3 regions of the Rhodoferax sp. GW822-FHT02D07 genome follow, and region 3 is predicted to be linked to each of the others. Evidence: predicted binding sites of a transcription regulator. Region 3 holds the regulator's gene; each other region holds the start of a gene.
The links. Region 3 encodes FliA, which starts transcription of late flagellar genes. Its sites were predicted from a motif close to CTAAAGTTTNNNNNNNNNNNGCCGNTA; they were not measured.
Positions count from the first base shown of each region.

Region 1 (10,276 bases), on a different contig from region 3:
GTTTGTTGTTCCCTTGCGCATCCCCTGTTCGGGTTAATCTTCCAGTTCTCCCTTTCTTCTTACACGCCACGCCAGGCAGGTAGTCCGTGTACCCGGGCGCAGGCCCCACTCGCGGTTGCCACAGAGCAGGCGCGCCAAGCACATCGTTCACGCAGTAACGCGAGTGAACCCGAAGCCGCCGCCCGCGACGAGGCCGGAGAACGGGTACACGGGCTGCCTGCTCACCAAATCCGCTGGCTCGCGGGGAGCCCCAATCCCCAGCCCTCCCTAAAATGCAAGCATCGCCACCCACTCCAAGCCAATGAAGCTCAAACTCCCCAGCCTCTTGCTCGCCGCGTTGCTACTCACCAGTTGCGGCACTGCCATGGTCAACCCGGTCACGGGACAGACCGAGATGTCAGTGATGAGCGAGGACGACGAGATTGCTGAAGGCGCCAAAGGGCACCAGGAGGTGCTCAAGGAATATGGCGTCTACAACAACCCGGCGGTGCAGGCCTATGTGAACGCGCTGGGCCAGAAGCTGGCCGCGCAGAGCCACCGCAGCCAGTTGCAATGGCACTTCACGGTGTTGGACAGCCCCGAGATCAACGCCTTTGCGCTGCCCGGCGGCTATGTGTACGTGACGCGCGGCATCATGGCCTATATGGACAGCGAGGCCGATCTGGCGGGCGTGATCGGGCACGAGATTGGCCACGTGACCGCGCGCCACGGCGCGCAGCGCGCCACGCGCCAGCAGAACGCCGGGCTGGGTGTGTTTGCCGCCAGCGTGCTCGGGGCCGTGCTGGAGAGCCAGGGCTTTGGCGGTGCCGGTCAGTTGGCCAGCCAGGCCTCGCAAAGTGTGGCGGCGGGCTATATCGCCTCCTACGGGCGCGACCAGGAGCTGCAGGCCGATGGTCTGGGGGCCGAATACCTCTCGCGCGTTCACTACGACCCGCGCAACATGGTCAATGTCATCACCGTGCTGAAGAACCAGGAACGTTTTGCCGCTGACCAGGCCAAGGCCGAAGGCCGCGCTGCCCCCGCACAGAGCGACTGGCTGGCTTCCCACCCCAGCAACGACCAGCGTCTGCAGTCCATCACCGCGCTGGCCGCGCAGTACAAAGGCCAGGGCGGCTACCAGGACGAGGGCCGCGCGCGCTACCTCAAGGCGATTGCCGGCATGACCTTTGGCGACAGCCCGGAGCAGGGCTTGGTGCGTGGGCGCAACTTCTACCACGAGGGGCTGGGTTTTGCGCTCACCGCACCTGCCGGCTGGGCGATCCAGAACGACGCGGACCAGCTCGCGCTGGTCAACACGGCGCGGGATGCCGCACTGCTGGTGCGCGTGGCGCCGCCGCAGGCCGGCAAGACGCACAACGAGGTGATCCGCAGCATGCTCAAGCCCAGCCAGGGCCGGACGGAAAGCACCACCGTGAACGGTCTGCAGGCCACGCGCTTCAGCGGTGCCCGTGCGGGCAGCAATGGTCAGGTGCAGGCCCTGGAAGCCACGGTGGTTACCGGGCCGGGTGAACGCATTTACCTTTTGCAGAGCAGCGCCAAGGACAGCAATGCCCTGCAGCGCGCCCGCGCCATGCTGCGCGAAGCCGAAGGCAGTTTCCGCACCCTCACCGCGCAAGACCGCAGCGCCGCCCGCCCCTGGGTCATCAAGACCGTGAATTACCCGCGCGGCGGTTTTGCCGAGCTGGCCAAGACCTCGCCCATCGCGAGGCCCGAGCAGCAGCTGCGTCTCATCAACGGGTACTACGGGGGTGGCGAGCCCGCCGCAGGGCAGCCGGTGAAGGTGGTGGATACCCCTTAATTGCTATTGTTTCGATAGCTGCTTGCGCAGCATCAACGGGGGCTGGATACAGATTTTTAGGTGAATCTGCGTGGACGGATGGGGTGGCTTCAGGCGAAGGTATTGAGCCGGGTACCCACCGTGCCGCTGGTGGCCAGGGGTTGTGCTGGTGGCAGGGCCTGGAGCAGGGCGGTCGCGGCCACGGTTTGCTGGTCCAAGGCCTTTTTCAGCACTAAAAGATGCACGGCATCGGCCGTAGCGCCTTGGGCGGCCGCAGTGGCGGCTTGTACGGCGGGGGTACTGGCGATGTTCATGGCGGGGCTCCGGAGTGCGCAGGGGCAGTGCCCCTGTATCGGCATCCGGGCGCCGGAACTTGAGGGCGACTTCTACAATCCACGGATTGCCCGGGCCCGAAATTCCGCTTGGTTCGCCCGCTTCTTGCCTTCTGTCCCTTTTCTGCATGCAGTCACTTCATATTTCCACCCAGTTCGATTCCGGCGCCATTGAGGTGGTGCGTCTGGAGAGTGCCGACGATATCCAGCTGCGCATCCGGCCGGACAATGCCTCCGAGTTCGCGCAATGGTTCCACTTCTGCTTGCAGGGCGCGGCCTACCAGCCTGTCACGCTGCGCTTTCTCAATGCGGGCACAAGCGCCTATCCCAAGGGCTGGGAGGGCTACCAGGTGTTGGCCAGCCACGACCGCCAGAACTGGACGCGCGTGGACACCGAGTACGACGGCCAGGAAATGACAGCGCGCCTCACGCCGCTGGCGCAGGCCGTCTACTTCGCCTACTTCGAGCCCTATTCCTACGAGCGCCACCTGGACCTGCTGGCTTCCGCCGCCGACTCGCCCTGGGTGACCTTGCAGCGCCTGGGCAGCACGGTGCAGGGGCGCGACATGACGCTCTTGCGCATCACCGACGAGGCCAGCGAAACCCCGCCCGAACAGCGCAAGAAGGTGTGGGTGATTGCACGCCAACACCCTGGCGAGACCATGGCCGAATGGTTTGTGGAAGGCTTTCTGGAGCGCCTGCTTGACGCGGACGACTCGGTCAGCCGCGTGCTGCGCGAGCGTTGCATCTTCCATGTGGTGCCGCACATGAATCCCGATGGCGCGGTGCTGGGCAATCTGCGAACCAATGCAGCCGGTGCCAACCTCAACCGCGAGTGGGCGGCCCCTAGCGCCGAGGCATCGCCTGAAGTGCTGCTGGTGCGCCAGGCCATGCTCGACACTGGTGTGGATATCAACCTCGATGTTCACGGCGACGAGGCCTTGCCCTACAACTTTGTGGTGGGCTCCGAGGGCACGCCCGGCTACAGTCCGCGCATTGCAGCGCTCGAAGACGCTTTCAAGACAGCTTGGCAGGCCAGTTGCCCGGACTTCCAGGACACACACCACTACCCGCGGATCGCGCCGGGCCAAGCCAATATGACGCTGGCCACCAACTGGATTGCCCAGCAGTTCGGCTGCCTGGCGCTGACGATTGAAATGCCCTTCAAGGACAACGCCGACCTGCCCGACGCCGCCGTGGGCTGGAGCGGCGAACGCTCCAAGCGCCTGGGCGCCAGCGTGCTGCAGCCGCTGCTGCAGTTCTGCCGCTAGGCGCCTTACCCAGGGTTTGCGGTGCACGTTCAACGTGTACCGCATGTGTGCCAGCGCACAGTGCGCGCGCCCGGCTGGCCCCATGCTCCGTCTATTCCTAGATCCTAGGACAACGACTGAGAGGTATTGCCATGGACCGATCCAAGCCCATTGATGTGGACGCATTGCGTGCGCGTGCCCGCTGTGACATGGAGCAGGGGGCTGTGACCGAAGGGTACTCAGCAGACCGTCACGCAGTGCTGGAGATGCTGAACGGAGCCCTGGCCACCGAGCTGGTGTGCGTGCTGCGCTATCGGCGCCACCACTACATGGCGCGTGGTATTCACTCGCAGGCGGTTGCCTCGGAGTTTTTGATCCACTCCAACGAGGAGCTGGGTCATGTGGACCTGATTGCCGAGCGCATTGTGCAACTCGGAGGTGAGCCCGACTTTGCACCCGATACCTTGGTGGAGCGTAGCCATGCGCAATACATGGAAGCGGCCTCGCTGGTGGACATGATCAAGGAAAATCTGGTGGCCGAACGCATTGCGATCGACAGTTACCGGCACTTCATCCAGTATCTGGGCGACCAGGACCCGACCACCCGTCGCATGCTGGAAAGCCTCCTCGCGGTTGAGGAGGAGCATGCCGATGATCTGGCCGATCTGTTGCAGCATGTGCCGCCCCAGCCCCTGCAGGCCCAGCAATTGCTTGGTTTGCATGCCACTTGATGCACGGGTGTGCCGCATGTTCCGGCTTGCGCACCTTTTTGCCTTGTGTGCAGCATGCTGCCTTTGCGCTTGCGGGGAGGTCGCGACACAGTCTGTGCTGGCAGGTACTGGGCCCTATCCGGCTTTGCCAGAGCCAGTGGTGAGCCTCGTGCCAACCATGAACATTGCCCCCGCACAAGGCTGGAGCCAGGGGCAGGCCCCTGTCCCTGCCGCTGGCCTGCAGGTGCGTGTGTTTGCCAGTGGTCTGGAGCATCCGCGTTGGTTGCTGGTGCTGCCCAATGGCGACGTGCTGGTGGCGGAGACCAATGCGCCGGCCCGGCCAACCCAGGCGCCCAGCGCCAGGGGCTGGTTCATGGCATGGCTGATGGGCAAGGCCGGCGCCAGCGGACCGAGTGCTGACCGCATTACCCTGCTGCGTGACACCGATGGCGATGGTGTTGCCGACCTGCGTACGGTGTTGCTGGACCAACTGCATTCCCCCTTCGGCATGGTGCTGGTGGGTACGGACCTGTATGTCGCCAACACCGATGCGGTGCTGCGCTTTCCCTATACCTCTGGGGATACCCATATTGCGGGGCCCGGCACCAAAGTGCTGGATCTTCCTGCAGGCTACATCAACCACCATTGGACCAAGAACCTGATTGCCAGTGCGGACGGCCAGCAGCTGTATGTCACCGTGGGCTCCAACAGCAATGTGGGAGAGCGCGGCATGGACGTGGAGGTGGGGCGGGTCGCGATCTGGCAGTTCGACTTGCGCACCCAGACGCAACGCATCTATGCCAGCGGCTTGCGCAACCCGAACGGCCTGGCCTGGGAACCTTACACCGGTGCCTTGTGGACCACGGTGAATGAGCGCGATGAAATCGGTAGTGACCTGGTGCCCGACTATCTCACGCAGGTCCACGACAACGGGTTTTACGGTTGGCCTTACGGCTACTACGGGCGATCGGATGCGCGGGTCACACCGCCCCGTCCGGATCTGTTGGCTGAGGCCCGCATGCCGGACTATGCGCTGGGGCCGCATACCGCGTCGCTGGGCCTTGCCGCTGCGACGGGTGAGGGTTTGTTGCCCGCCCTGGCGCAGGGCATGTTCATTGGCCAGCATGGCTCCTGGAATCGCCGGCCGCACAGCGGCTACAAGGTGGTGTTTGTCCCATTTGCGCAGGGCAAGCCGGTGGGGCTCCCCATGGATGTACTGACAGGGTTCTTGGGGGTCGATGGCCAAGCCCATGGACGCCCCGTGGGCGTGGTGCTGGACCGCCGGGGTGGCCTGCTGGTGGCGGACGATGTGGGCAATGTCGTGTGGCGTGTGAGCCGTGCCGCAGCCTCCTGACGCCATGACCCAGGCATCCGGTGCGACTCCCCCTGCCAATGCGCTGCGCGTGGTTTTGCTGGAGGGGATAGACCCGTCGGCTGCCAGCACCTTTCGCGATGCGGGGTTTTCCCACCTTGTATCGATGGCCCGTGCACCTGTGGGTGCCGCCTTGGTCGAGGCTTTGCAAGGGGCGCACCTGTTGGGTGTGCGTTCCGGTACGCAGCTGACCGAAGCCGTGCTGCAGGGCGCCCCCGACCTCATCGGCATTGGATGCTTCTGTATTGGCACCAACCAGGTGGATCTGCCCGCAGCCACGCGCCTGGGGTTGCCGGTGTTCAATGCGCCGTTTTCCAATACGCGCAGTGTGGCGGAGCTGGTGCTGGCCCACATCATCTATCTGTTGCGCGGCATTCCTCTGCGCAATGCCGACTTGCACCGCGGGCTGTGGGTGAAAAGTGCCGCGTCTTCATACGAGGTGCGGGGCAAGACCCTGGGGCTGGTGGGCTATGGGCACATCGGTTCGCAAGTCGGTGTGCTGGCGGAGCAGTTGGGGATGGTGGTGCTGTTTGTGGACATCGAGGACAAGCTTCCGTTTGGCAATGCAAAAGAAATGCCCAGTCTGCCCGCGCTGTTGGAGCAGGCCGATGTTGTCAGTCTGCACGTGCCGCAGACACCCGAAACACAGGGTATGTTTGGTGCCGAGCAAATCGATCAGATGAAACCCGGCAGCCACCTCATCAACGCGTCCCGCGGTACGGTGGTCGATATTGATGCCCTGGCCTTGGCCCTGGACAGAAAACATGTGAGCGGTGCGGCGGTGGATGTGTTCCCGCTGGAGCCTTGGGGCAATGAAACCGAATTTGATTCCCCCCTATCCCGGTTTGACAATGTGGTGCTGACACCGCACATTGCTGGCTCCACACGCGAGGCCCAGGCCAATATTGGCAAAGAGGTGGCTACCAAGCTTGTGCGCTATGCCCTCAACGGTTCCACCATCGCGGCGGTGAACTTCCCCAAGGTGGCGCTTCCTGCGCAGGCCGGGCGGCAACGGCTCTTGCATATCCACCACAACACGCCAGGTGTCCTGGCGCAACTCAACGCACTGCTGTCGGCTGCAGGGGCCAATATTGCCGCTCAGTACCTCAGCACCCATGGCGACATGGGCTATGTGGTGGTGGATGTGGAGGGCACGACCGACCTGCCCGCGCTGGATCGTCTGTGCGCCATTCCCGGCACTGTGCGGTGCCGCTGGGTCTAGCCGCTACGGCTTATTTTCCGTTGATGCCCAGCAGTTCCACCTCAAACTGCAGTGTGGCATTGGGCGGAATTACTCCGCCAGCGCCGCGCGCGCCATAGGCAATGGCAGCAGGGCAGGTGAGTTTGGCCTTGCCGCCCACCTTCATGCGCTGCACGCCCTCGGTCCAGCAGGGAATCACGCGGTTGAGCGGAAACTCCAGCGGCGTTCCACGTGCGTAGGAGCTGTCGAACTCGCGGCCGTCGGCCAGTGTGCCGCGGTAATGCACCTTCACCGTGTCGCTGGCCTTGGAGCTGGCGCCACTGCCTTCCTTGAGGCTGCGGTAGATGAGGCCGGAGCTGCTGGTCACGGCGCCGTCTTCCTTGGCGGCTGCGGTGAGGGTGGCGTCCTGGGCCCAGCTGGTGGCGCCGAACAAGGCGAGTGTGAGGGCGGCTATGCGGAGGGTGGTGTGCATGGGGTATCCCTGGGTTGTTATTGCGGCATTGTCGCCGCCAGCCGTTCAACCTTGCGCGAACGCAGCGCGGTGGTGAGGCCGACCGCGGCCAGCACCGCACCCGTCAACACCTCAAACCAGATGGTGAGATTCGTGGCCAGCGTGTGCTCGCCACACAGCGCCAGTGTGTAGTGCAGCAAGCCGGCCAGTCCCAGTGCGCCATACACCGCCAGCAGCAAGGCCCCGCTGCGCCGCCAGCCCAGGCTGCGCAGGGCCAGGCCCAGCACCCCGGGAAGGCAGACCACCAGCCACGCTTTGTAGACCGATTCGCGTGTCATCCAGACGGGGAGGTTGGGGTAGATGGCAATGAACTCTGCGTTGTGCGCGAAGTGGGTGAGGCTGGCGACGAAATACAGGGCCAGCAGGGCCCAGAAGGGTTTGGAGAGCCGGATGGCGGAGACGGGGTGGTGCATGTTGAAGAGGTGGCTGGGCGAGACGCCCTGGAACTGACGGATGGTACGGGGGCTTTAAGCCAACTCGCTCAGTGCCCAGCCCAGCACCAGCATGGCTGCGGCAGTGCATAACGATGGTGACAAAAGGCTGCGCCGCCTGTACTGCGGCCCATAGGTCGACAGGAGCATGCGGCTCTGGCGCTGACCTGCAAAAAAATACCAAAAGACGGTCAATGGCCAAAGGAAGAAGCTGGCCCGGAACAGGACAAAGGTCCCGGTATTCAGCATGTGGAACATGGCCATGCTGGTCACGCTTGCGGCGCCCAGCAGCGCCAGCCAAACCCAATGGCTGATGCGGCGTGCTGCCGGGCCCAGGAGCTGGGCATTGACGATTTGGATCACGATCGGAAATGCAGGCGTCAGAAAAAAGCTGAGCAATGCCGCACGGTCTGGATTGAATACAGCTGCGGGCTGCTCGGCGTGCACCACAGCGGCCACCTCTCCGTCGTCTGCGAGCTGGTAGTTGCCCGCGTGGAACTCGGCAATGGCTTGCTTGGCCTCGGAGACCTGAGACGCGGGAACCAGAACCCGTACACCCCCAACCGCCTGGGTGAGCCAGGAGTTCATCTGCACGAGGTGTTCATCCGCGATGAAGGCCTTGAGGCCATTGGATTCCAGTACGCCCTTGAGTACATGCGCTTCGGTGGGCGTTGCGCAGGTTGCCACGCGCACAAAGTCTCCTGCGTCTTCTGTCAATTCATCTGCCATTCTTTGCTCCCTGGGTGTGACTGCGTGCAGGGTACCGTACTCGCGCGACGGCGGAAGGGGTGTGGCCTATGTCCCGCTCTGTTCAAGAAAAAAGCCCCGCCAGTCTTCCGACTGCAGGGCTTCTCATTCACACGGAATCTGCTATATATTCAGTAGCATCTTGCGCATATTCCACGGGGGTTAGAGGTTGATTCTCTAATCCATTCGGACATCAAACGAGCAGGGCGTTCACGCGCTTCACATAAGCAGCTGGGTCGGCCGGCAGGCCGCCTTCGGCCAGCAGGGCCTGGTCGAACAGGATGTGGGCCAGGTCGTTGAAGTGCACCGAGCCATCCAGTTTTTTCACCAGCGCGTGTTCGGCGTTCACTTCCAGCACGGGCTTCACCTCGGGCGCAGCTTGGCCAGCTTGTTTCAGCATGCGGGCCAGTTGGGTGCTCATTCCGTGGTCTTGCACCACCAGGCAGGCGGGGCTGTCGACCAGGCGTGTGGTCACGCGCACGTCCTCGGCCTTGTCCTTGAGCGCTTCCTTGAGCTTGGCCAGCACGGGCTTGAAGGCTTCGGCGGCCTCTTCGGCAGCCTTCTTCTCCGCTTCGTCTTGCAGCTTGCCCAAATCCACCGCACCCTTGGCCACACTTTGCAGGGGCGTGCCATCAAAGTCGTGCAGGTAGCTCAGGGCCCACTCGTCCACGCGGTCGGTCATGAGCAGCACCTCGATGCCCTTCTTCTTGAAGACTTCGAGCTGCGGGCTGTTCTTGGCGGCAGCCAGGGTGTCGGCGGTGATGTAGTAGATGGCCTCTTGGCCGTCCTTCATGCGGGCCTTGTAGTCGGCCAGTGAAACGCTCACGGTGTCGCTGGTGCTGCTGGCAAAGCGCAGCAGCTTGGCGATGCGTTCCTTGTTGCTGAAGTCTTCGCCCAGGCCTTCCTTCAGGACCGCACCAAACTCGGCATAGAACTTGGTGTACTTGCCGGCGTTGGCTTCCTGTTCAGCCTTCTCTTCGGCGCTTAACACGTCAGTGACGCCATCGGCGCCAGCTTCTGGCACCTTGTCCTGCTTGGCCAGGGTTTCCAGCATGGAGAGCACGCGTTTGGTGTTGCCTTCGCGGATGGCCTTCACATCGCGGCTCTCCTGCAACAGTTCACGGCTCACGTTCAGGGGTAGGTCGGCGCTGTCGACCACACCCTTGATAAAGCGCAGGTAGCCGGGCAGCAGGGCTTCGGCGTCATCCATGATGAAGACACGCTTCACATAGAGCTTGAGGCCGCCCTTGCGGTCGCGGTTGTACAGGTCCATGGGCGCCTTGCCGGGGACGTACAGCAGCTGGGTGTACTCGGTGCTGCCTTCCACGCGGTTGTGCGTGTGGGCCAGGGGGACCTCAAAGTCGTGGCTGATCTGCTTGTAGAAGTCGTCGTACTGCTCTTGGGTCACGTCCTTCTTGGCGCGGCTCCAGATCGCGTTGGCCTTGTTGACGGTTTCCCACTCGCCGGTCTTGACCATGCCACCGGGCTGGCGGCCGCCATTCTCGTCCGAAGGGTTGATCAGCTCGCCGTCTTTCCACTCTTCCTTTTCCATGAGGATGGGCAGGCTGATGTGGTCCGAGTACTTGCTGATGATGCCCTTGACCTTCCAGGTCTGCAGGTAGTCAGAGGCGTCTTCGCGCAGGTGCAGGATCACGCTGGTGCCGCGGGCTTCGCGCGTGATGCCTTCCACCTCGAAGGCACCGCCACCGCTGGCGCCGCCGTCGCTGACCCAGCGCACGGCCTCGTCGGCCTTGAGGCCGGCGCGGCGGGATTCCACGGTGATCTTGTCGGCCACGATGAAGCCTGAGTAGAAGCCCACGCCAAACTGGCCGATGAGGTTGCTGTCGGCCTTCTGGTCGCCGGTCAGCTTGCTCACAAAGTCTTTGGTGCCGCTTTTTGCAATCGTGCCCAGGTTGTCGATAGCTTCTTGCATGGATAAGCCGAT
Region 1 is NZ_JBXAOD010000004.1:91-10,366, forward strand. It holds gene AC1RNN_RS10735 (M48 family metalloprotease) at 302-1,798, shown strand; gene AC1RNN_RS10740 (putative motility protein) at 1,888-2,091, opposite strand; gene AC1RNN_RS10745 (M14 family metallopeptidase) at 2,238-3,380, shown strand; gene AC1RNN_RS10750 (ferritin-like domain-containing protein) at 3,512-4,090, shown strand; gene AC1RNN_RS10755 (PQQ-dependent sugar dehydrogenase) at 4,080-5,423, shown strand; gene serA (phosphoglycerate dehydrogenase) at 5,428-6,663, shown strand; gene AC1RNN_RS10765 (FKBP-type peptidyl-prolyl cis-trans isomerase) at 6,674-7,114, opposite strand; gene AC1RNN_RS10770 (hypothetical protein) at 7,132-7,566, opposite strand; gene AC1RNN_RS10775 (putative signal transducing protein) at 7,621-8,313, opposite strand; gene htpG (molecular chaperone HtpG) at 8,525-10,276, opposite strand, start outside.
Region 1: AC1RNN_RS10740 (putative motility protein) is a predicted target of FliA. The motif match lies at 2,128-2,154, and genes of this name have one in related genera.

Region 2 (10,276 bases), on a different contig from region 3:
AATTGCAGCTTGTAGTCAGCTCCGCGCTTGCGAGAAGTCAAGAGTTACAAGCTGTGCGTACCAAAGAAAAGAGTCTGCAGCAGGCCCTGGACAACGAGCGCAGCATCAATGTTGCGGTGGGGATCACGATGGCGCACTATCGGCTGAGTCGTGTGGCCGCTTTCGACCAATTACGCGCTGCCGCCAGAGCCAGGAATGTAAGGCTTGCTGAATTCGCTACTACCATCGTGAATTCCTGCGAGCTGATGTCCGCAAACCCAGACAAGCTCTCCTGACCGTGCTGCCGTGTGCTCATCGAGGCGTCAGCCCCAGCCCTCCAGCACCACCTTGCCCCGCGCAGCGCCGGACTCGATGTAGGCGTGGGCACGCTGCAGGTTGGCGGCGGTGATGGGGCCGTAGTGTTCGGCCAGCGTGGTGCGCAGCAGGCCGGCGTCCACCAGTTGGGCCACTTCATTGAGCAGCTGGTGTTGGGCCACCATGTCGGGCGTGGCAAACAGGGGGCGGGTAAACATCATCTCCCAGTGCACCGAGATCGCCTTGCGCTTGAAGGGCATCACGTCCAGCACCGGCAGGTCGTCAATCAGGCCGAACTGCCCCTGGGGGGCCAGCACTTCCAGAATCTGCGGCAGGTGCTGGCCGGTGTGGGTGAGGCTCAGCACGATGTCGACCTGCGGGATGCCGAGGGCGGCCAACTGCTCCGTCATGGGCCGGGTGTGGTCAATCACATGGTGGGCGCCCAGTTCCTTCACCCAGGCCTGGGTTTCGGGGCGGGAAGCCGTGCCGATGACGGTGAGCGCCGTGAGGCGGCGCGCCAGTTGCACGAGGATGGAACCCACGCCGCCGGCCGCGCCAATCACCAGCAGGGTCTTGCCGCCGGGCTTCTTGCCGGGCTGCACGCCCAAGCGGTCAAACAGCAGCTCCCAGGCGGTGATGCTGGTGAGGGGTAGGGCGGCGGCCTGGGCGAAGTCCAGGCTGGCGGGCATGTGGCCCACGATGCGCTCGTCAACCAGGTGCAGTGCGCTATTGGTGCCGGGGCGCTGGATGGCGCCGGCGTAGTACACGCGGTCGCCGGGTTTGAATAGCGTGACCTCCGGCCCCACGGCGCGCACGATGCCGCTGGCGTCAAAGCCCAGCACCTTGAAGTCCTGGCCCGGGGCTGGGGCGGCGCTGGCGCGCACCTTGGTGTCTACCGGGTTGACGGAGATCGCCTGCACTTCCACCAGCAGGTCATGGCCTTGGGCCACGGGGTCGGGCAGGGTGATGTCTTGCAGGCCTTGGCCGGGAGTAGACGGGGTAGAGAGGGCATGGGGCTGGGTGTAGCCAATCGCTTTCATGGGGTGCTTCCTTGCGCAGTGATAAGAAGCCTTGATCTTCTTTCCTATCTCCAGAAAGAAAAATAGGCGGTGTATTGAATTCACCTTCAAATAAAATTTGAGAATGAAAGCCCTGCAAGACTTGGACATCTTTGTGCGCACCGTGGACACGGGCAGCCTCTCGGCCACCGCGCGGGCGTTGGACATCACGCCGGCAGCAGCCAGTGCGGCGCTCAAACGGTTGGAGGCCGAGCTGCATGCGCCGCTGCTGGTGCGTTCCACGCGCAGCTTGCGCCTCACGCCAGAAGGCACGCTGTTTCTGGAGCACGCCCGGCTGGCGCTGGCGACCCTGGGGGAGGGCATGCACGCGCTGGGCACGGGTCGCCACCAGGTGCAGGGCGTGTTGCGGCTGGCAGCGTCGTCCGACATGGGGCGCAACGTGCTGCTGCCCTGGCTGGAGGCCTTTCAGGACCAGCACCCGCAGGTGCGCTTTCGCCTCACCTTGTCCGACCGCATGGCCAATATGTACAGCGAACCGGTGGACGCGGCCTTTCGCCATGGCGAACCGCGCGACTCCAGTCTCGTGGCGCTCCCGGTGGTGCCCGACAACCGGCGCGTGTTGGTAGCCTCCCCCGAGTACCTGCGCACGCGCGGCACCCCAGCCACACCGCAGGAGCTGGCCACGCACGACTGCCTGTGCTTCATGCTGGGCGGGGATGTGAATGACCGCTGGACCTTTGCGCGCGATGGCCAGGCCCTGGCCGTGCGCGTGCAGGGCGGCCATGTCACCAATGACGGCGACGTGGTGCGCCGCTGGGCGCTGGCGGGGCGCGGCGTGGCCTACAAGGCCTGGATCGACGTGTCGCACGATCTGGCGGCGGGCCGGCTGGTGCAGCTGTGCACTGACTGGCAGACCGAGCCAGTGCCGCTGTACATGGTGCTGCCCGACCGGCGCCAGCTCACGCCGGGCCTGCGCCTGTTGCGCGAGTTTGTGGTGCAGGCGTGTGCGGCGCTGCCCGGTGCCGCAGACATGAAGCAAATCAGGCCTCTGGCCCTTATGGATTAAGCGCGAGCAGCTCCTGTTTTGATAGCGATTTCGGGGTGCTACCCACATCTTCGGTCGCTTCCGTGGTCTGGAACACGGCCACCACGCGCACCAGCGCACGGGCCTGCGACTGCAGGCTGCTGGCGGCCGCGGCCATCTCTTCCACTAGGGCCGCGTTCTGCTGCGTCACCTGGTCCATCTCGTTCACGGCCTCGCCAATTTGCGACACGCCGGCGCTTTGGTCGGAACTGGCCGCGCTGATCTCGCCCACGATGTCGGTCACCTTGCGAATGGCGGCGACCACCTCGGTCATGGTGTGGCCGGCCTGGTCCACCAGGGCGGAGCCCTGTTCAACCCGTTGCACGCTGGTGCCGATGAGCTGCTTGATCTCCTTTGCCGCTTCGGCACTGCGCCCGGCCAGGCTGCGCACCTCACTGGCCACCACGGCAAAACCGCGCCCCTGTTCGCCTGCGCGCGCCGCTTCCACCGCCGCGTTCAGCGCGAGGATGTTGGTCTGGAAGGCAATGCCGTCGATCACGCTGATGATGTCGCCAATCTTGCGCGAGGCGTCGTTGATGCCCTTCATGGTCTGCACCACCTGGCCCACCACGTCTCCGCCTTGCACCGCCACGCTAGAAGCATTCAGCGCCAACTGGTTGGCGTGGCCGGCGCTCAGGGCGTTCTGGCGCACCTTGGCGTTCAGGTCTTCCATGCTGGAGGCGGTTTCCTCCAGCGCGCTGGCCTGGTGTTCGGTGCGGCTGCTCAGGTCGTGGTTGCCCTGGGCGATTTCGGCGCTGGCAATGGCCACGCTGTCGGCCCCCTGTCGCACGGCGTGCACGATGCGGGTGAGCGATTCCTGCATGCGGGCCATGGCGGCCACCACGCTGTCGTTATCGCCCGGGCGCACCGCTACGGGCGAGGCGAGGTTGGCATCGGCAATGGTGCGGGCCAGTTGTGCCACATAAGCCGGCTGGCCACCCAGCTGGCGTAACAACGCGCGGGTGATGAACAGCGCCAGCAGCACCGACAGCACGGCGCACACCACCGTCACCGCCAGCAGCATGGTGTTGGCCTTGACGGCTGAGACCCGGCCCGCGGCCTTGGCAGCATCCGCCTGGGCCAGGTGCATCTTCCACTGGGTTTGCACCGCGTCATATGCCCCTTTGTAGGCCTGCTGGCTGGGGCCGGTGAAATAGTCGCTGGCCTCTACCGCGCGCTCGGATTCGGCGCCGGCCGCCGAGTTGGACATCTGCAGAAAGGTGCTGCGCGCCGCGTGGAATTGCGCAAGGGCGGCCGCCAGTGTGGCGTTGCTTTTCTCGTCCGACAGGCTGGCAGCTGCGGCCGTGTAGCGCAGCAGAGCCTCGTCTAGCGCTTTGACGGTGGCCTTGACGGCGGCCTCCTCGCGGTCCTTGGCGGGCATGGTCAGCGCAGCCAGGTGGCTGAGCTCGGCCGTGCGCACCACCTGCAGGCGGTCGTTCACATCGCTGAGCGCTGTGAGGGCCGGCAGGGTCTGGTCCACCAGCGCGTCAAAGTCGCGGTTCATGGCGGCAATGCGGCTCCAGGCCGTCAGGGCCAGCAGCAGCACCAGCACCACGATCACGCCAAACGCTGCACCCAGCTGGCGGCCCACGGTCCATGTCACTTTCTTCATTTGATGTACCCCGCCACACGCATTACTTGTTCGGTCCGGGCCTGCGCTTTCTGCAGGGCTTGGTCTACGGTCTGCTTGCCAGCCAAGGCATCGCGGATTTCTGCGCCGGTGAGTTCGCCGATGTCCTGGAACTCAGGGATGGCGACAAACTGCACACCTACATACGGGGCCTTGCCCTCGGTGGCATCGCGCGGGTTGGCGGTGACCATGGCAATCGCCTCGGTCATGGCAAAGCGCGCAGTCTTGGTGAACTCGGGGCGTTGGTAGGTGGACAGGCGGGTGCCCGAGGGCATGGCCGTCCAGCCATTGGTGTCGGCCACCAGGCGCAGGTAGGGCTCGGACGTGGCCCACTGCACAAAACGCTGGGCCGCATCGGCATTTTTGCTGCTGGCCGGTATGGCCAACGCCCAGGACCAGAGCCAACCCGCGCCTTTGTTGGTGACGGCGGTGGGCGCCAGCGAGAAACCGGTCACGGCCGCCACCTTGCTGAACTTGGGGTCAATCAGCGCACCGCCGGCGCTGGTGGCGTCCACCCAGATGCCGCACTTGCCTTGGGCAAACAGGTCCAGGTTTTCGTTGAAGCTGTTGGCTACTGCGTTGGGCGGGCCGTATTTGGTGAGCAGCTGGATGTAGAAGCTGATCGCGTCCTTCCAGGGTTTGCTCTGGATCTGCGGGCGCCAGGCCATGTCGAACCACTGGCCGCCAAAGGTGTTGACCATGGTGCTGAGCAGGGCCATGTTGTCGCCCCAGCCGGCGCGCCCGCGCAGGCAGATGCCGTAGATGCCGGCGGCCGGATTGTGGATCTTGGCCGCCGCGTCGCGGATCTGTTCCCAGGTGGGCCGGTTGTTAATGCTGAGGCCCGCTTTCTCGAACAAGTCGCTGCGGTACATGGTCATGGAGCCTTCGCCATAGAAGGGCGCGGCGTACAGGCGCTTGTTGTACGAGAGGCCATCGCGCACCGTGGGAATCAGGTCCTTCACGTTGTAGGCGTCGGTGGGGGTGATCTCGCGCAGCCAGCCTTTGGCGGCCCAGATGGGCGTCTCGTACATGCCGATGGTGACCACGTCAAACTGGCCACCTTTGTTGGTCACGTCCGCGCTCACGCGCTGGCGCAGGTCGGCTTCTTCCATGGTGGTCCACTTGACGTGGATGTCGGGGTTGGCCTTCTCGAAATGCACGCTGAGCTTTTGCATTTCGATCATCTGGCGGTTGTTCACCGTGGCCACGGTGATGTCCACCGCCTGGGCCCCAAGGGCCCAGGCGCACAGGCCCAATGCGGCGAGCGGCCGCAACTTCCAACAACGTCTCTTCTGCATGGCGCTTCTATCCTCAGACACAGTGGATCGAAGGTTAGGCCGCAGCAGCCCGGGGCGCCTATACGCTGTGTTCGCAGATTTGTACGCACCCTGCAGAGACGGATTAGGACTTTCCCTAGCGCCGCTGTTTGCGTGCAATAAAGTACCGGCGGTCTGCTGCCGTGGTATGGGTTAAGCGTGCTCAGCAGCCGACCGAAAGCGGTTCATTGCTTTGCAGCTGGGAATATCCATTTGCAGTCGTTCAGTTAAAGTCCGTCCTCGCTTCTCGGGGGCATCGGCTTCCCATTGGTCTGCAAGGAAAACAACATGTTGTTAACTGATATCGCTGTTGAGCACACGCTGGCGCTACCAAAGGGCGGCTTGCGTGTGACGTTGTTGCTGCATCCCTTTACGAATACGCAACGAGATTCTCTCGGCAAATTCGAGATTGTTCGTGTCATCCGCGAGCCAGGGAGTAGGGAAGTAAAACGTTCAACATTCGTGTCGTTTCCGCAATTGGCGGAGTTGTACGCCAAGGGTGTGCTTGACGAATTCGGGTTTTCTGTCCGCATGTGTCCTGCTGATGGCAAGTACCCCAATACGAATCCCGTAAAGAAAATACTCCCAACCAGCATCAGACCGGGCTCGCAGTTCGACCTGGCGGTGCAGGGCGTGGATGTTTCAAAACCAGCTAGCCGCGAGTTGAGAACAGCGTTGCTGCGCACTAATGTCAAGCTTTGAAGGCCTTGACGAACTTCGCACCGTTGGACAAAAAACGAGGCCGTTGCTTGAAGCGTGCATCGCGCAAGTTGATGCGCAATCAGGACTGGCAATTAGCAACTTTACGGTAGTCAACGCAAAGCGGACTTCTGAGTACCTGGAATATCTGCCCAAAAGCGGACATCCGATCTATTACAAATTAGGCGGGCTTGTCGAGGTTGCCTATGCGGCGGAAGCCGTCGGTCGCGAACGTCGGCTTTCTGGAAACCCACCTTTGTGCAGGTCAGCGGGCAGTCGTAGACTTCACGTTTGCCGCGATTGCTGACTTTCGGTTTGGCACAGCTGGATGGGGGCAGGTCATAGCCTTGCTTTGTATAAACACCACCAAATGGCAACTGCGATGTAGCAATATCGCGTGATGACTACGGCCTAATGAACGCGTTAGCATTGGGTCTAGAGGCCCCACCTTTTAGGACACATACCGATTCAAGGATATGACTAATGAAGCGCGTTAGTTTTCAGGGCATCGTAACGAAAAGAGACTTGATCGATTTGATTGAGATATTCGAGAGAAAAGGGGCTCAATTTGCAATGCTGTCATTTCGAGGTCGTGAATTCAAAGTTGTAGCCATAAGTGATTTACTTGAGGTTTTGGGCAACAAGGATTCAGAAGTCACAAATTTTTGGCTGAATACTTGCCCTTTTGAAGGTCAGCCCAGAACTGGCAACGATTTTCCAGGAAGTTTGGGTATTGGCCTAAATGGCTCCAACGTAATCGATGGCTACCTCACTGAAAGCGTTTTTGGGACCTTTACTCCGGCAACCGGTAATCAACTCAAAGTATGGGAGTCGGGACTTCGACTCTGGAAGAAGCGGTTGAATCGTGATGTCCACATGTTCAGTCGCATAGTCAACAAGGCATTCCCAAACGAAAAATTGAATGTTTCCCAGGATGCGATTGAAGGATATGAGCGAGGCAAATGGCAGCTAGTAGCCGGCTCACTTGGTGGGCCAATATTGGTTCACCCTGTAACTGCTAACCGTGAAGTGCCTTTCCCCATGTGAGCTTTCAAGGTTGGTTGTACAGCAGCAAACAGCCCATGGCGGCAGCTCACTCTGACAAAAAAACTTGCTGCGAAGCTGCCCCTAGAGCTTAGATACCAACGTCCGCTATGGCGCTGGCCGGGTAACAATAGCTAGGACAGCAGTCAGTTTATAGATGTCTCGACTTCGCGGCGAAAGCGGACATGGCTGACCCAATGTCTTCACTCAAGTTTTAGCCCTCATCCACCGATAAATCACTAATGCAATTGTCTGGAACTTCTCCCAGCGCAGGCAGCCGTTCAGCCGCCGGCGGAGATGCCAGCGCAATCGCAAAGTTGCAGAAGCAGCTGCACGAATTGGTGGAAGAGCTCAAAGGCGTAGCCACATCTGACATGGAGCCGAAAGCGAAGAAGGAGCGTGTCAAACTCCTGCAATCACAGATCCAAACGGTTCAAGCTCAAATCGCGGCCATTCAACGTGCCCGCCAGCAAGAACAACAAAATGCTGCGATGCAGAAAGCGCAGAGCGCAGCAAAGCTGGACCAGGAAAATCGCGACAAGGCCGATAGAAAAAATATCTCGTTAGGTAACTTGGTTGATACCTACGCATAGACGTCCCGAGAAGGTCCGTGTCAGATCCCGTGAGATGGCTATCAGACAGTAAGGTGGGAATTGGCTAAATCTGAAGCCTAGCGCCCGATTGCGGTCACTCGTGAGTGCCCGATCCTGGCCCGCAGCGGTGGTCTCTTTGGCTGCCCCCTGTCAGACCACAATGGCCTCAACTGAGACTTTGAAGTCTTCCAACACTTCATCAACAGGCCTGCCCATCTGTACGTGGACGATTGCGCCGTCTATCACGAGTGACAGCTTGCGCCCCACAGACAAAGCGCCTCCACTGAAGAACTCATCTACAACAGATGACATATCTTGCTTGTGCCGACAGACAACTTTCAATATCTCGGGGTCGGATGAGCCCAGCTCAGCGGCGGCATTCAAAAACGCACAGCCCCTAAAGTCGGGCTGGACAAACCAACTCCTGAGTGTTGTAACGAGTGCTTCCGTCGCATTCGAACTGGTACTGGCCGTATTCGTAAGGCTACTCCTGAACCAGGAAATCCAGTTCTCGTGCCGGTAGTCGAGGTACGCCCGAATCAGATCGTCTTTACTTGCGTACTGCCGGTAGAAAGTCACCTTACTCACGGCCGACTGCTCAATGATTCTGTCAACACCCGTTGCCCTGATCCCCTCACTGTAGAAGAGTTTGTGGGCCGCTTCCAAGATGCGCTCCCGAGGAGGCAATGAAACCAAAGTTTGCGTAGAAGATTGCATTCGACCATTGTAGACAGGTCGTTCCACCTCTGCTAGCATTCATCATGTAGACAGATCGTTCTACATAACTTGCAGAGGTCGCACCATGGAAACACGCCCACCCCTACCCCCGTTCACACGAGAAACCGCCATCCAAAAAGTCCGACTTGCCGAAGACGGCTGGAACACGCGCAACGCGGCCAAGGTTGCTCTGGCTTACACCCTCGACACGAAGTGGCGCAATCGCGCCGAGTTCGCAAACAACCGGGCCGAAGCCCAAGCATTCCTTGAGAGGAAGTGGAAGAAGGAGCTTGACTACCGGCTCATCAAAGAACTTTGGGTCTACGACGGCAACCGCATCGCCGTTCGGTATGCCTATGAGTGGCACGACGACGCCGGGAACTGGTTCCGGTCGTACGGAAACGAGAACTGGGTGTTTGAGGCCAGCGGGCTCATGCAGCGTCGCTACGCTTGCATCAACGATATGCCTATCCAAGAATCGGAGCGCAAGTTCCACTGGCCGCTTGGTCGTCGCCCCGATGACCATGCCGGGCTGTCAGAGCTTGGGCTATGAGTCGAGAAAGCTCTGGCACGGATCCACATCCACAAAGCGGTTGCTCGTCGGCATCCGCTTCTGGTCCCAAGGCGCCGTCCATTTCCCTAGCATCACCCCACCAAAGGGACCGCTGTAAAGGTCCTGAGACAGGATCCCCCACCTAGCCTCGCCCATCCCTCTGCAAGGCCTGCCACACCCCATTGGCGCTGGCATGTGCTGACATGAGCAGCTGCGCCCAGTCGGTCTGTTCGGCCTGCCAGACACCCAGGCCGCGCTCGTAAGCGTCGGGCATGGAGGCCAGCAGACCGGCCACGCGCTGCGGTGCGCGCTTGGCCATGGCCAGGGCCACCAGGCATCCTGCGGGCACCTCGTCGGCCGTAGCGTCGCGCGCCATGCCCTTGGCCAGCGTGCCCAGGCTGCCGATCAGCAGGCCCAGGTCACAGCCCAGGGCCACCCAAGCGTCGCGCTGGGTATGCCAGGGGGCAGCCGGTACGGCCAGGCCCAACTGCTGCGCCACCAGGCGCACCACCTCGGCGCCATGCTCCGGTGTTTGAGCCAGCGTTCCGCTGAGTTGTACGCACAGCGCGTCGTTAGCGCTGTGCTCCAGCCGCTGCAGGGCGCGCAGCAGCGGGGCGGCGGCGTGCGCCATCTCCGGGGCCTCGAGCCGCCGCGTGCACTGTTGCACATCGCTGCGCAGTCGTTCCAGCACATCGTGGGTGATCAGCACAGTGGCGGTGTCCACCAGGTCCTGCTTGGTGCAGGCAAAGTGCACATAGGAGGCCGCTTCGGGGTTGAACAGGCCCACCGTTTCGCGCAGGCTTTTGACCAGCGGGATCGCCAGGCTGCCAGCACGACCGCTGTCGCGCACGATCTTGGGCGCATCAAACAGGTCGACCTTGCAGGTGCCCACGATGGACTGGGCCGCCGCCACCGGAATTACGCCGCACTGAGCCTGGGCCTGGGCCAGCGCAGCTTCCACGCGCAGCATGGCCGCCACAAAGCGCTGGGCCCCGAAGGACTGCAGCACCTCGGGCGGGTGCAAAAAATCGTCGAACACACTGCTCATGGCATTCAGCGTCGGGTTTGCTTGAGGCGAAGCTGGTTGGGCAGGGGCACGGAGCGGCGCAACACGTCCTCGCCCAGCCACAGGGCGGCGCGGCGTGCGCGTTCGGCCACGGTGGCCAGCGGCATCTGCTGGTAGTCGTCATTGAAGACTTCAAAGCTGTAGTCGCCGCGGTAGCCAAGCTGGTGCAGCTTGAGCACCAGCTGGGCCAAGGCCTCGCTGTGCACGCCTTCACCCGGGAAGACGCGGAAGGTGCGCGCCGTGCTGATGCGCTCCTCCACG
Region 2 is NZ_JBXAOD010000002.1:640,721-650,996, reverse strand. It holds gene AC1RNN_RS07720 (ANTAR domain-containing response regulator) at 1-275, shown strand, start outside; gene AC1RNN_RS07715 (zinc-binding alcohol dehydrogenase family protein) at 303-1,334, opposite strand; gene AC1RNN_RS07710 (LysR family transcriptional regulator) at 1,438-2,379, shown strand; gene AC1RNN_RS07705 (methyl-accepting chemotaxis protein) at 2,369-4,009, opposite strand; gene AC1RNN_RS07700 (ABC transporter substrate-binding protein) at 4,006-5,325, opposite strand; gene AC1RNN_RS07695 (hypothetical protein) at 5,632-6,045, shown strand; gene AC1RNN_RS07690 (hypothetical protein) at 6,526-7,089, shown strand; gene AC1RNN_RS07685 (FlxA-like family protein) at 7,329-7,679, shown strand; gene AC1RNN_RS07680 (TetR/AcrR family transcriptional regulator) at 7,830-8,396, opposite strand; gene AC1RNN_RS07675 (nuclear transport factor 2 family protein) at 8,482-8,949, shown strand; gene AC1RNN_RS07670 (lyase family protein) at 9,092-9,997, opposite strand; gene AC1RNN_RS07665 (sugar phosphate isomerase/epimerase family protein) at 10,003-10,276, opposite strand, start outside.
Region 2: AC1RNN_RS07685 (FlxA-like family protein) is a predicted target of FliA. The motif match lies at 7,294-7,320, and genes of this name have one in related genera.

Region 3 (10,276 bases):
CGGCAAGCAGATGGCGGTGGACGCGGACCTGAATGCAGGCCTTATTGACGAGAAAGAAGCCAAACGCCGCCGCGCCGAAATCGGCGACGAGGCTGAATTCTTCGGCTCCATGGACGGTGCCTCCAAATTCGTGCGGGGCGATGCCATCGCCGGCATCCTGATCCTGCTCATCAACATCTTCGGCGGCTTTGCCATCGGCATCCTGCAGCACGACCTGAGCGCCAGCCAGGCCGCCAACTCCTACATCCTGCTGGCCGTCGGTGACGCGCTGGTCGCCCAGATCCCGGGTCTGTTGATCTCGGTGGCAGCCGCCATGGTGGTCTCGCGCGTGGGCAAGGACAAGGACATCGGCAAGCAGATCGTGGGCCAGATGTTTGTCTCGCCCCAGGTGCTGGGCGTGACCGCCGCCATCCTCTTCATCCTGGGCGTCATCCCCAACATGCCGCACCTGGTGTTTCTGAGTCTGTCAGCCATTCTGGGCTACGCCGCATGGACACTGGCCCACCGCCCGCCCCCTGCGGAGCCTGCCCCCCAGGCTGCAGCACCGGCTGGTGATGGCGAAGCCTCCTGGGACGATCTGCAACCCGTGGACCAGTTGGGCCTGGAGCTGGGTTACCGCCTCATCGCCCTGGTCGACAAAACCCGCCAGGGCGACCTGCTCAACCGCATCAAGGGCGTGCGCCGCAAGTTCGCACAAGAGGTGGGATTCTTGCCACCCGCCGTGCATGTGCGCGACAACCTCGAACTCAAGCCCAGCGCCTACCGCATCACATTGCGCGGTGTCATCGTGGGCGAAGGCGAGGCTTTCCCCGGCATGTTCCTGGCCATCAACCCCGGCGGCATCACCACACCACTGATCGGCGCAGCCACCACCGACCCGGCCTTTGGCCTGCCTGCCCACTGGATCGACGACAAGCAAAAGGAAGCAGCGCAAATGGCCGGGTTTACGGTGGTTGATTCCGAGACCGTCATGGCCACCCATTTGTCACACTTGATGCAAGTCCAGGCCGCCAAGCTGCTGAGCAGGACAGAAACACAACAACTCGTGGAACACGTGGCAAAGCTGGCCCCCAAACTGATCGAAGAAGTCGTGCCCAAGATGGTCTCGGTCGCGGTCTTCCAGAAGGTGCTGCAACTCCTGCTCGAAGAGTCTGTCCATATTCGCGACATCCGCACCATCATCGAATCGATTGCCGAACACGCCGCCAGCACCTCCGACCCGATGGAACTGGCGCGCCGCGTGCGCGTGGCCCTGTCGCCGGCCATCGTGCAACAGATCTACGGCCCGACCCGGGAACTCAACGTCATTGCCATCGACCCCGGTCTGGAACGCCTGCTGGTGCAAGCCCTGGGCGGTGCCTCCGGCCCGGCGCTGGACCCCGGCGTAGCCGACATGCTCACGCGCACGGCCGCAGAAACCGCGCTCAAGCAGGAGGAGATTGGTGTGCCTGCCTGCCTGCTGGTGCCTGACCAGATTCGCGGTGCCATTTCCCGTTTGGTGCGTCGCGTGGCGCCCCGCCTGCAAGTCCTGGCCCACAGCGAAATACCTGAAACCCACACTATCCGAATTGGCCCGATCCTGAGAGGTGCAACACCATGAACATCCAACGCTTTACCGCCGCCACCTCCCGGGAAGCTCTGGCCAAGGCGCGTGCCGCCTTTGGCGAAGGCACGCTGATCCTCTCCAACCGTCCCACCGAGCATGGCGTTGAAGTCATGGCCACGGCCGAAGACACACTGGCCGCACTGGACCAACAGGCCGGAGGTGCACGCCCCGCCTCCCCACGCCTGAACGCCCCCAGCTACCAGCCGGCCGCCAGCAAGGTCGAGGACGATGCCGACCAGCTCGCCATGAGCACCCTCTCCTTTCAGGACTATGTGCGTGAACGCATGGCCCGACGCCGCCAGGACGGCGGGCAAAGCGCCCCCCAACCCACCCTGCCCAGCCCACCGAAGGCGGCTGCGCCCCAGCCAATGCTGCAGCGCATCCCCATGGACATGGAGACCCCGCCCCCGCGTATCACGACCGTGCGCAAGCCCGCAGCGGCGCCGACCGGTGTCATTCCGCAGAACATGATGGATGAGCTGCACGCGATGAAGGAGCTCATTGAAGACCGCTTCAACACGCTCAACTGGCTGGGCCAGGCGCGGCAAAACCCCATCCAGTCCAACCTGATGCTGAAGATGATCCGCGCGGGCTACTCGCCCACGCTGTCGCGGACCATTCTGGAGCGCCTGCCCGAAGACATCGACGCGGCTGAATCGGTACGCTGGGTCATGGACGTGCTCGAACGGAATCTTCGCACCGACGCTAGTACCCCCGCACTGCACGAAGAGGGCGGTGTCTTCGCCCTGATCGGCGCCACCGGCGTGGGCAAAACCACTACAACCGCCAAGCTCGCCGGCCTGTGCGCACGCACCCATGGCCCCAGCAGTGTGGGACTCATCACCCTGGACACCTACCGTGTCGGCGCGCACGAACAGCTGCGCGCCTACGGCAAGATGCTGGGTGTGGTGGCCCACCTGGCCCACGACAAGGCCGCGCTGCAGGATCTCCTGGGCCTGCTGGCCAACAAGAAGATGGTGCTGATCGATACCACCGGCATAGCCCCGCGCGATCCGCGCAAACGCGAGCTGCTGGAACTGCTGGATCTGCCCCGCATCAAGCGCCTGTTGGTCCTCAATGCAGGTGGCCACGGCGATACGCTGGACGAGGCGGTGAGCTGCTTCAAGACGCCCACGCCGCAACAGGCCATCCTGTCCAAGACCGACGAAGCAGTGAAACTCGGCCCTGCCATTGACGCCGTTATCCGCCACCAGCTGGTGCTGCGTGGTGTGACCAACGGCCAGCGCGTGCCCGAAGATTGGGAACCCGCTGTCGCGTCCCAGTTGGTACGACAGTCCATGCGGACCTCTGGCATGTCGGCCTATGACCCCAAGGTAGACGACCTGGGCTTTTTCTTCAGCCCTCCGGCCAAAACCAGCAACGCACAGGGGCGCATGGGTGCTTGACCATTCCCACCATCAGGCGACGGGCTTGCTGGATCTGGCCATCAGGCCCTCGCCACAACTGATCGCCATGGTCAGCCACGGCGACGATGCGGTGGAGCTGCCCCTGTTGCTGCAAATGTGTACCGCGCTGACACGCCTGGGACATTCCGTTACGGTGCTCGATGGCACCGTACAGGAGGCCCCCGACAACCCGGGCTTGGCCCAGCTGTACGACAACCAGATCCCGCCTGTAACCGAAAGCGATAGCCCAAGCTGGTCGGTGTTACCGGCACGCCTTGGGCTGCAAACGCTGTCGGCCGGCAATGGGGCCGGGCTGAATGCGCTGGCGAGTACTGGGCGCCTCTTTGCGCAAGACCAAGTGGTAGTGCTCTACAGCACCGCGCAAATCCTGGCCCAACTGCTGCACGGCAGCCAGGTTCGTCCGGTGTTGGCCGTTTCAGCAGCCGGAACCTCACTGCTGACCAGCTATTTGGCGCTCAAGCGCCTGTTGCTCAAAGGCCTACTCGCGCCTACCATCGTGAATGTGGTGGACAATGCGCAGACAGGAATTTCGGCAGCGCCGCAGCGCACGCCGACCAGCCTGAATGATTGCGCAAAGTATTTTTTGAACTACGAAGTGAATGCACTGAATATCGCGGCCTCCAGCAATGAGGACCGCCCCTCGGCGGACATTGAACGGCTGGTACTGGGCCTCTTGGAAAACGCCCTGGCACTGCAGGGTGGTTGGATCAGCACAGCCCGCCCCTACGCCCCGCAGATTCGCAACCACTATCCCGCGGGGGCCCATTGATGTACTCCGCCAAAGGTCAGCTGGACCGTACGGCCCTGATCAAGCAATACCAGCCCCTGGTGCGCCGGCTGGCCCATCACATGATGGCCAAGCTTCCCGCCAGCGTGGAGGTGGACGACCTGATTCAGGTGGGCCTCATCGGCCTCTCTGACGCGTTGACGCGATACGAAGCGTCACAGGGTGTGCAGTTCGAGACGTTTGCCACCCAGCGTATCCGTGGCGCCATGCTCGACGAGCTGCGCGAGAACGACTGGATGTCGCGCGGATCGCGCAAAAGCCAGAAGGAAATTGAAAGCGCCCTGCGCAAGCTGGAGCACAAGCTGGGCCGGAGCCCCGTGGAATCCGAGATCGCCGCTGAACTGGGCATGAGCCTGGCGGACTACCAGACGCTGTTGGGCAAGGTGCGTGGCACTCAGTTGGTCTACCTGGAAGACATGACTGGCCGCAACGAGGACGACGACACCTTCCTCGATCGCCATGTGGCCGACAATGATGCGGACCCGATGAGCCTGCTGCGCGACATACGGCTGCGCCAGTCCCTGGTGGCCGCCATCAAGTCGCTGCCGGAACGCGAGCAGTACATCATGAGCATGTACTACGAACAGGACATGAACCTCAAGGAAATCGCTGCCGTGCTGGATGTGACCGAATCACGCGTCTGCCAGCTGCACAGCCAGTCTATCGCCCGCTTGCGCGCCAAGATGCGATCGCACTGAGGGTTCCGGTGGAACAAAAAAGCGGCCAGATGGCCGCTTTTTTTGTGGAAAAACCAGACCCGCCTCAGGCCTGCACACCATGCAATTTGCCGGAAGCCCTGGGGCCCGCGCCATAAGGGCTACCCGTGGGCGCGCCGTAAGTCGCGGTCTGCACCGCAGGTACCACGACGCGCAGGGCCTGGTCGACCAAGGCCTGGCGCCGGGCCAGACTTTCGCGCAAAACCTGGAAGCCCTGGCCCAAAGCGCGGATACGCCGCAACTGGGTGGCTGACATGGCATTCTGGGGAGGCGCGTCCTGGATGGCACGCGCAAAATCGACGGTCATCTGCTGAAGCTGGCCGCTCAGCACCTCCAACTGGGTGGAGTCCCCGTCGCGCAAGGCGGATGACACGGCACCGAACTGCTGTTCTAGCGCCTCAAAACCTGTAGACGTGTTGTCAGACATTCCGGTACCTCCGCACTGTGAAAAGTGCGCAGGCCGGCTGAGGGGCTCTGTTTACCGCGTGGTGCGGTTCAGCATTTCCTGCGCGTTGGAAAGAAGTTGGTCGGCGATCGCCTCGGCGTTCACCACATAGGTTCCGTCCTCGATGGCCGCCTTCACGGAAGCCACTTTCTGGGCGTCCACATCCGCCACTTCGCTGCGGTCGGGTTTCTCCAGCGACCGTGCCAGGGTGGACACGGTGACGGCCACCCCCGCCGAGCGCGTACCTTCCGCCGCACTGTTGGCGGCTGCCGTGCTGGCGCTGCTGTTCTGGGCCGCTTTTTGGGCAGCGCCAGACACCGTGGACGTGACGGACGAAGGGATATCGGTGGGTTGACCTATTTTCATGGCGTTCTCCAAAGCCGCAACATGCGCGGCCTCGTGGCATCTGTATCGGCCGAATCATGACGGACTTTAGGGTTCTTTGCAGAAAAAGTGGCATTCAAAGGTCGATCCGAACTGTTCGCATATCCAGTACCGTGCCAGAAGTCACGCGCCCGTTGTCCATTTTTACCCGGGCAGATTGCCCCACCACGCCCGCAGACAGCGCCTGGCCATCGCTGGAAACCTGGAACCCCGGCCCTTGGGCCACAACCCGTACCTGGGCTCCTGGCTGAAATACCTGGGCCGGCCGGACCATGCCCTGGCGCAGGGGCTGCCCCGCCACCAGCACGCGGGTGGTCGTCTGGCCCAGCCACAAGGCGCGGTCCTGCAAGATGGCAGTGGGCTCTTCCGCCCAATCCACCTCTGCAGCCATCACATCCGACTCGCTCAACACGGCCCCGGGCGAGATCTGGCTCTTCAACACCCAGGCCGGCCCCACCGCTTTGACGACCACCGGCAACGACACATTCCAGCGGCCCATACCGTCCGCACAGCGCAAGCCCACACGGCTGCGCCCCCAGAGGCGAGCACCGGGCGGTATATAGGCCTCGACATTGCCGCACACCGCCAGACGCAAGCGGCCATCCAGCGCACCCACCGTGGCTTCCATGCGCAAGCCGGGGTTGTCGGCATTGGTTCGCGCCACGGCGTCCCGCACCCAGCGCTGGGCCATGGCCTGCAGATCGGCGAGGGCCATCTCCTGCGCCCAGACGGCCGGGGCCAGCAACAGCGTTGCCAGCGCCAGACCACGCCGCAACGTGCGGGTCAACAAATGCGCAGATGGCAGACACGGGGACATGGCGGCACTCCTAAGTTGCCACCACTATAGGCAGCCACCCGCGCGCGCAAACCCGGCAAATGCAGGCCATTCACCCCGCTATTCACGAGCTAAAAAATTAAAGCTTTTCCCATAATTGCCGCACGTCCCCGTCCCGGCCACCCGTCTGGACAGGACGCCCCTAGCCGAGGTAACCCATGTTTGCCAATCTGACCAATGCCCTGGACTTTCAAGCGAAAGGCCTGGTGCTGCGCGCAGAGCGCCAACGCGTCATTGCCAGCAACATCGCCAACGCCGACACACCCGGCTACAGCGGGCGCGACTTCAATTTCAAGCAGGCCATGGCCGACGCCACCGGCGAAGGCTCCAACCTCACGCTGGCCCTGAGCAGCAGCCGCGGCCTAGCCAGCGATGGCACGACCAACCCCCGCCATATCCCCCTGCCCAGCACCCTGGGCGCGGGCCAGAACGGCGAGGCCAAGCTGGACTACACCACACAAAGCCAGCCTGCCATGGATGGCAACAGCGTGGACATGGACCGCGAACGTGCCAACTTTGTGGACAACTCGGTGCGCTACGAAGCCACCCTGCGTTTCATTAACGGCTCTTCGCGCACGATCTTGAGCGCGATCCAAGGGCAGTAAACCGCCTGCGCCGCCACCGGAGACACACCATGTCCATGTTTTCCATCTTCAACGTCTCGGGCAGCGCCGTCAGCGCCCAGTCGCAGCGGCTCAACGTTGTGGCCAGCAACCTGGCCAACGCGGATGCGGTGGCTGGCCCCGATGGCCAGGGCTACAAGGCGCGCCAGGTGGTGTTCGAAACTGTGCCCATGGGCTCCGATGCATCTGCAGGCGTCAAGGTCAGTTCCATCCGCGAGAACAACGACCCGCTGCGCCGGGTACACAACCCGACTCACCCCTCGGCCGACGCCGACGGCTACGTCATGCAATCGAACGTGAACCCGGTGGAGGAGATGGTCAACATGATCTCCGCCTCGCGCTCGTACCAGAACAACGTGGAAGTCATGAACACGGCCAAGACGCTGCTGCTCAAGACACTGCAAATGGGTCAATAACAGGAAGGACTCGCACCATGGTCGCCGCCGTCAACAACACCTCCTCCACCAACACCTCCAGCACCACCGCACTGACCAGTGCCGAGGCGCAGACCGACCGTTTCCTGAAGCTGCTGGTCGCCCAGCTCAACAACCAGGACCCCATGAACCCCATGGACAACGCCCAGATGACCAGTCAGATGGCGCAGATCAACACGGTCTCGGGGATCCAGCAGCTCAACGAGACCATGAAGTCCATGGCCACGCAGTTCAACGCCATGCAGTTCCTGCAAGGCTCGGCCATGGTGGGCAAGGGCGTGATGTTGGAGTCCAACACGCTGACGATCAAAAACAAAGTGGCTGCCGGTGCAGTCAACCTGGAGACCAAGGCCGACAAGGTCACCATCCAGATCCTTACGCCCGGCGGCCAGCAGGTCGACAAGATCGAGCTCGGCGCCCAGGAAGCGGGCCTGGCCGGCTTCCAGTGGGATGCCTCCAACTACACGGGCACAGGCTCGCCAGTGTTCAAGGTCACCGCCACCCTGAACGGCAAGACCGTGGCCAACACGCCGCTGGCCTACGACACCGTGGTCGCCGTCGGCTCCAACGAGGGCAACCTCACGGTGGAACTGGCCGGCCGCAGCGCCGTCGCCTACAGCGACATCAAATCCATTCTGTAAACCCGAAGAACAGGACCACCCCATGAGCTTTCAAACAGGACTCTCCGGTCTCAATGTATCCAGCAAGAGCCTGGACGTGATTGGCAACAACATCGCCAACTCCAGCACCGTGGGTTTCAAGTCCTCGCGCAACGAGTTCTCGGAACTGGTAGCGGGTTCCCTGGGCACCGGCGGCGGCAACTCCGCAGGCATTGGCGCGGCAACAGCCGCCATCGCCCAGCAGTTCACCCAGGGCAACATCAACATCACCGGTAACAGCCTGGATGTGGCCATCAACGGCGGAGGCTTCTTCCAGGTCACCAAGACCGACGGCACCATTGCCTACTCGCGCGACGGTGAGTTCAAGCTCGACAAGAGTGGCAACCTGATCACCAACACCGGCTCCTTCCTGATGGGCTACCCCACCGATACCAACGGCGTGGCCACCAGCATCACGCCGCAAAAGCTGGTACTGCCCACGGGCACGCCCATCCCGGCCAAGGCCAGCACCTCCATCACCGCCGAATTCAACCTCGACGCCCGCGCCAAGGACGCGACCCAGTCCGCCGCCGCTGGCGTCACGCCCTCACCGCGTGCCACCTATGGCACCTCCATCAGCGTCTATGACGCGCAGGGCGTGGCCTCCTCGGCCAATATGTACTTCGTCAAGACCGATGGCGTGGCCAACTCTTGGGACGTCTATACCGACCTCACCAGCACCACACCGGTGGGCACCATCACCTTTGACTCCACCGGCAAGGTCACCGGCCCCGCGCTGGGCTCAGGCGGCTTCGGCATCACCATCCCGGGCAGCACCATCCCGTCCAACAACCCTAACGAAACCACTGTGGTGGGCGGCGTGCGCATGCTGCCGGACCCCATCACGGTGGACCTGAGCAACGTCTCGCAGTTCGGCGCGGCCTTCAGCGTGACCAACCTCACCCAGGACGGCTACGCAGCCGGTGAATTCACCAGCCTGTCCATCGACAGCAAGGGCGTGATCAGCACCAGCTACTCCAACGGCCAGACCCTCAAGACCGGCGGCATGATCGCGCTGGGCGACTTCCGCAACCTGCAGGGTCTGGCGCCGATTGGCGGCGGCGAGTACCTGGAAACCTTCAAGTCCGGCAACGTGGTGCTGGGCAAGCCCGGTGTGGGCAAGTTCGGCGAAACCCGGGCCGGCGCCATCGAGGAATCCAACGTGGACATCACGGCCGAGCTGGTCAACATGATGACCGCGCAGCGCAACTACCAGGCCAACGCCCAGACCATCAAGACGCAAGACCAGGTCATGTCGACCCTGGTGAACCTGCGCTAACCGAGGCTAGAGCACCATGGACCGCCTGATCTATACCGCCATGACGGGCGCCAATGCGGCTGCCAGCCGCCAGTCGGTGCTGTCCAACAACCTGGCCAACGTCTCCACCAACGGCTTCCGCGCCCAGCTGGCCACCTACCGCGCCGTACCCCTGCGCGGCGACGGCGCCACCACCCGCGTGTTTGCCGTGGAAGCCACGGCCGGCCACCTCAACACGCCCGGCCCGGCCCAGCGCACCGACCGCGCGCTGGACGCGATGGCCATGGGCGACGCCTGGTTTGCCGTGCAGGGCCTGGACGGCAACGAGGCCTACACACGCAACGGCAACTTTGAAATCGCCACCGACGGCACCCTGGTCACCGGCAACGGCCGCCAGGTACTCTCCAGCGACGGCGGCGCCATCACAGCGCCCATCGGTGCCGAAGTCACCATCAGCCCGGACGGCAGCATCAGCGCCAAGACCGGCGGCCAGCCCGCCAACGTGATCGGCCGGCTCAAACTGGCGGTGCCCACGGCGGAAGACCCGCTCAAGCGCGGCGAGGACGGCCTGTTCCGCACGCTCTCTGGCGACCCGCTCAACAACGAAGACACCGCCCGCGTGCAAGTGGGCGTGCTCGAAGGCTCCAACGTCAACGCCATCGAATCCATGGTCGGCATGATCCAGACCGCCCGCCAGTTCGAGGCCCAGATGCGCCTCATGCAGACCGCCGAATCCAACGACCGCTCCGCCGGCCAGCTCCTGGGCCTGCAAGGCTAACGCTTAAGGAAAACACACCATGATCAACTCCCTCTGGATCTCCAAGACCGGCATGGAAGCCCAGCAAATGCAGCTGGACGTGATTTCCAACAACCTGGCCAACGTCTCCACCAACGGCTTCAAGAAGGCGCACGCCGTCTTCGAAGACCTGATGTACCAGAACCTGCGCCAGGTCGGCTCCAACAGCTCCGAGCAGTCCACCCTGCCCACCGGCCTGCAGGTGGGCCTGGGTGTGCGCACGGTGGCCACCAGCCGCACCTTCTCGCAAGGCAATCTGCAGCAGACCAACAACAACCTGGACGTCGCCATCCAGGGCAACGGCTT
Region 3 is NZ_JBXAOD010000007.1:60,752-71,027, reverse strand. It holds gene flhA (flagellar biosynthesis protein FlhA) at 1-1,600, shown strand, start outside; gene flhF (flagellar biosynthesis GTPase FlhF) at 1,597-3,012, shown strand; gene AC1RNN_RS15695 (hypothetical protein) at 3,005-3,802, shown strand; gene AC1RNN_RS15690 (RNA polymerase sigma factor FliA) at 3,802-4,518, shown strand; gene AC1RNN_RS15685 (hypothetical protein) at 4,583-4,963, opposite strand; gene flgM (flagellar biosynthesis anti-sigma factor FlgM) at 5,015-5,347, opposite strand; gene flgA (flagellar basal body P-ring formation chaperone FlgA) at 5,442-6,182, opposite strand; gene flgB (flagellar basal body rod protein FlgB) at 6,359-6,805, shown strand; gene flgC (flagellar basal body rod protein FlgC) at 6,835-7,239, shown strand; gene AC1RNN_RS15660 (flagellar hook assembly protein FlgD) at 7,257-7,898, shown strand; gene flgE (flagellar hook protein FlgE) at 7,921-9,195, shown strand; gene AC1RNN_RS15650 (flagellar basal body rod protein FlgF) at 9,212-9,952, shown strand; gene flgG (flagellar basal-body rod protein FlgG) at 9,972-10,276, shown strand, end outside.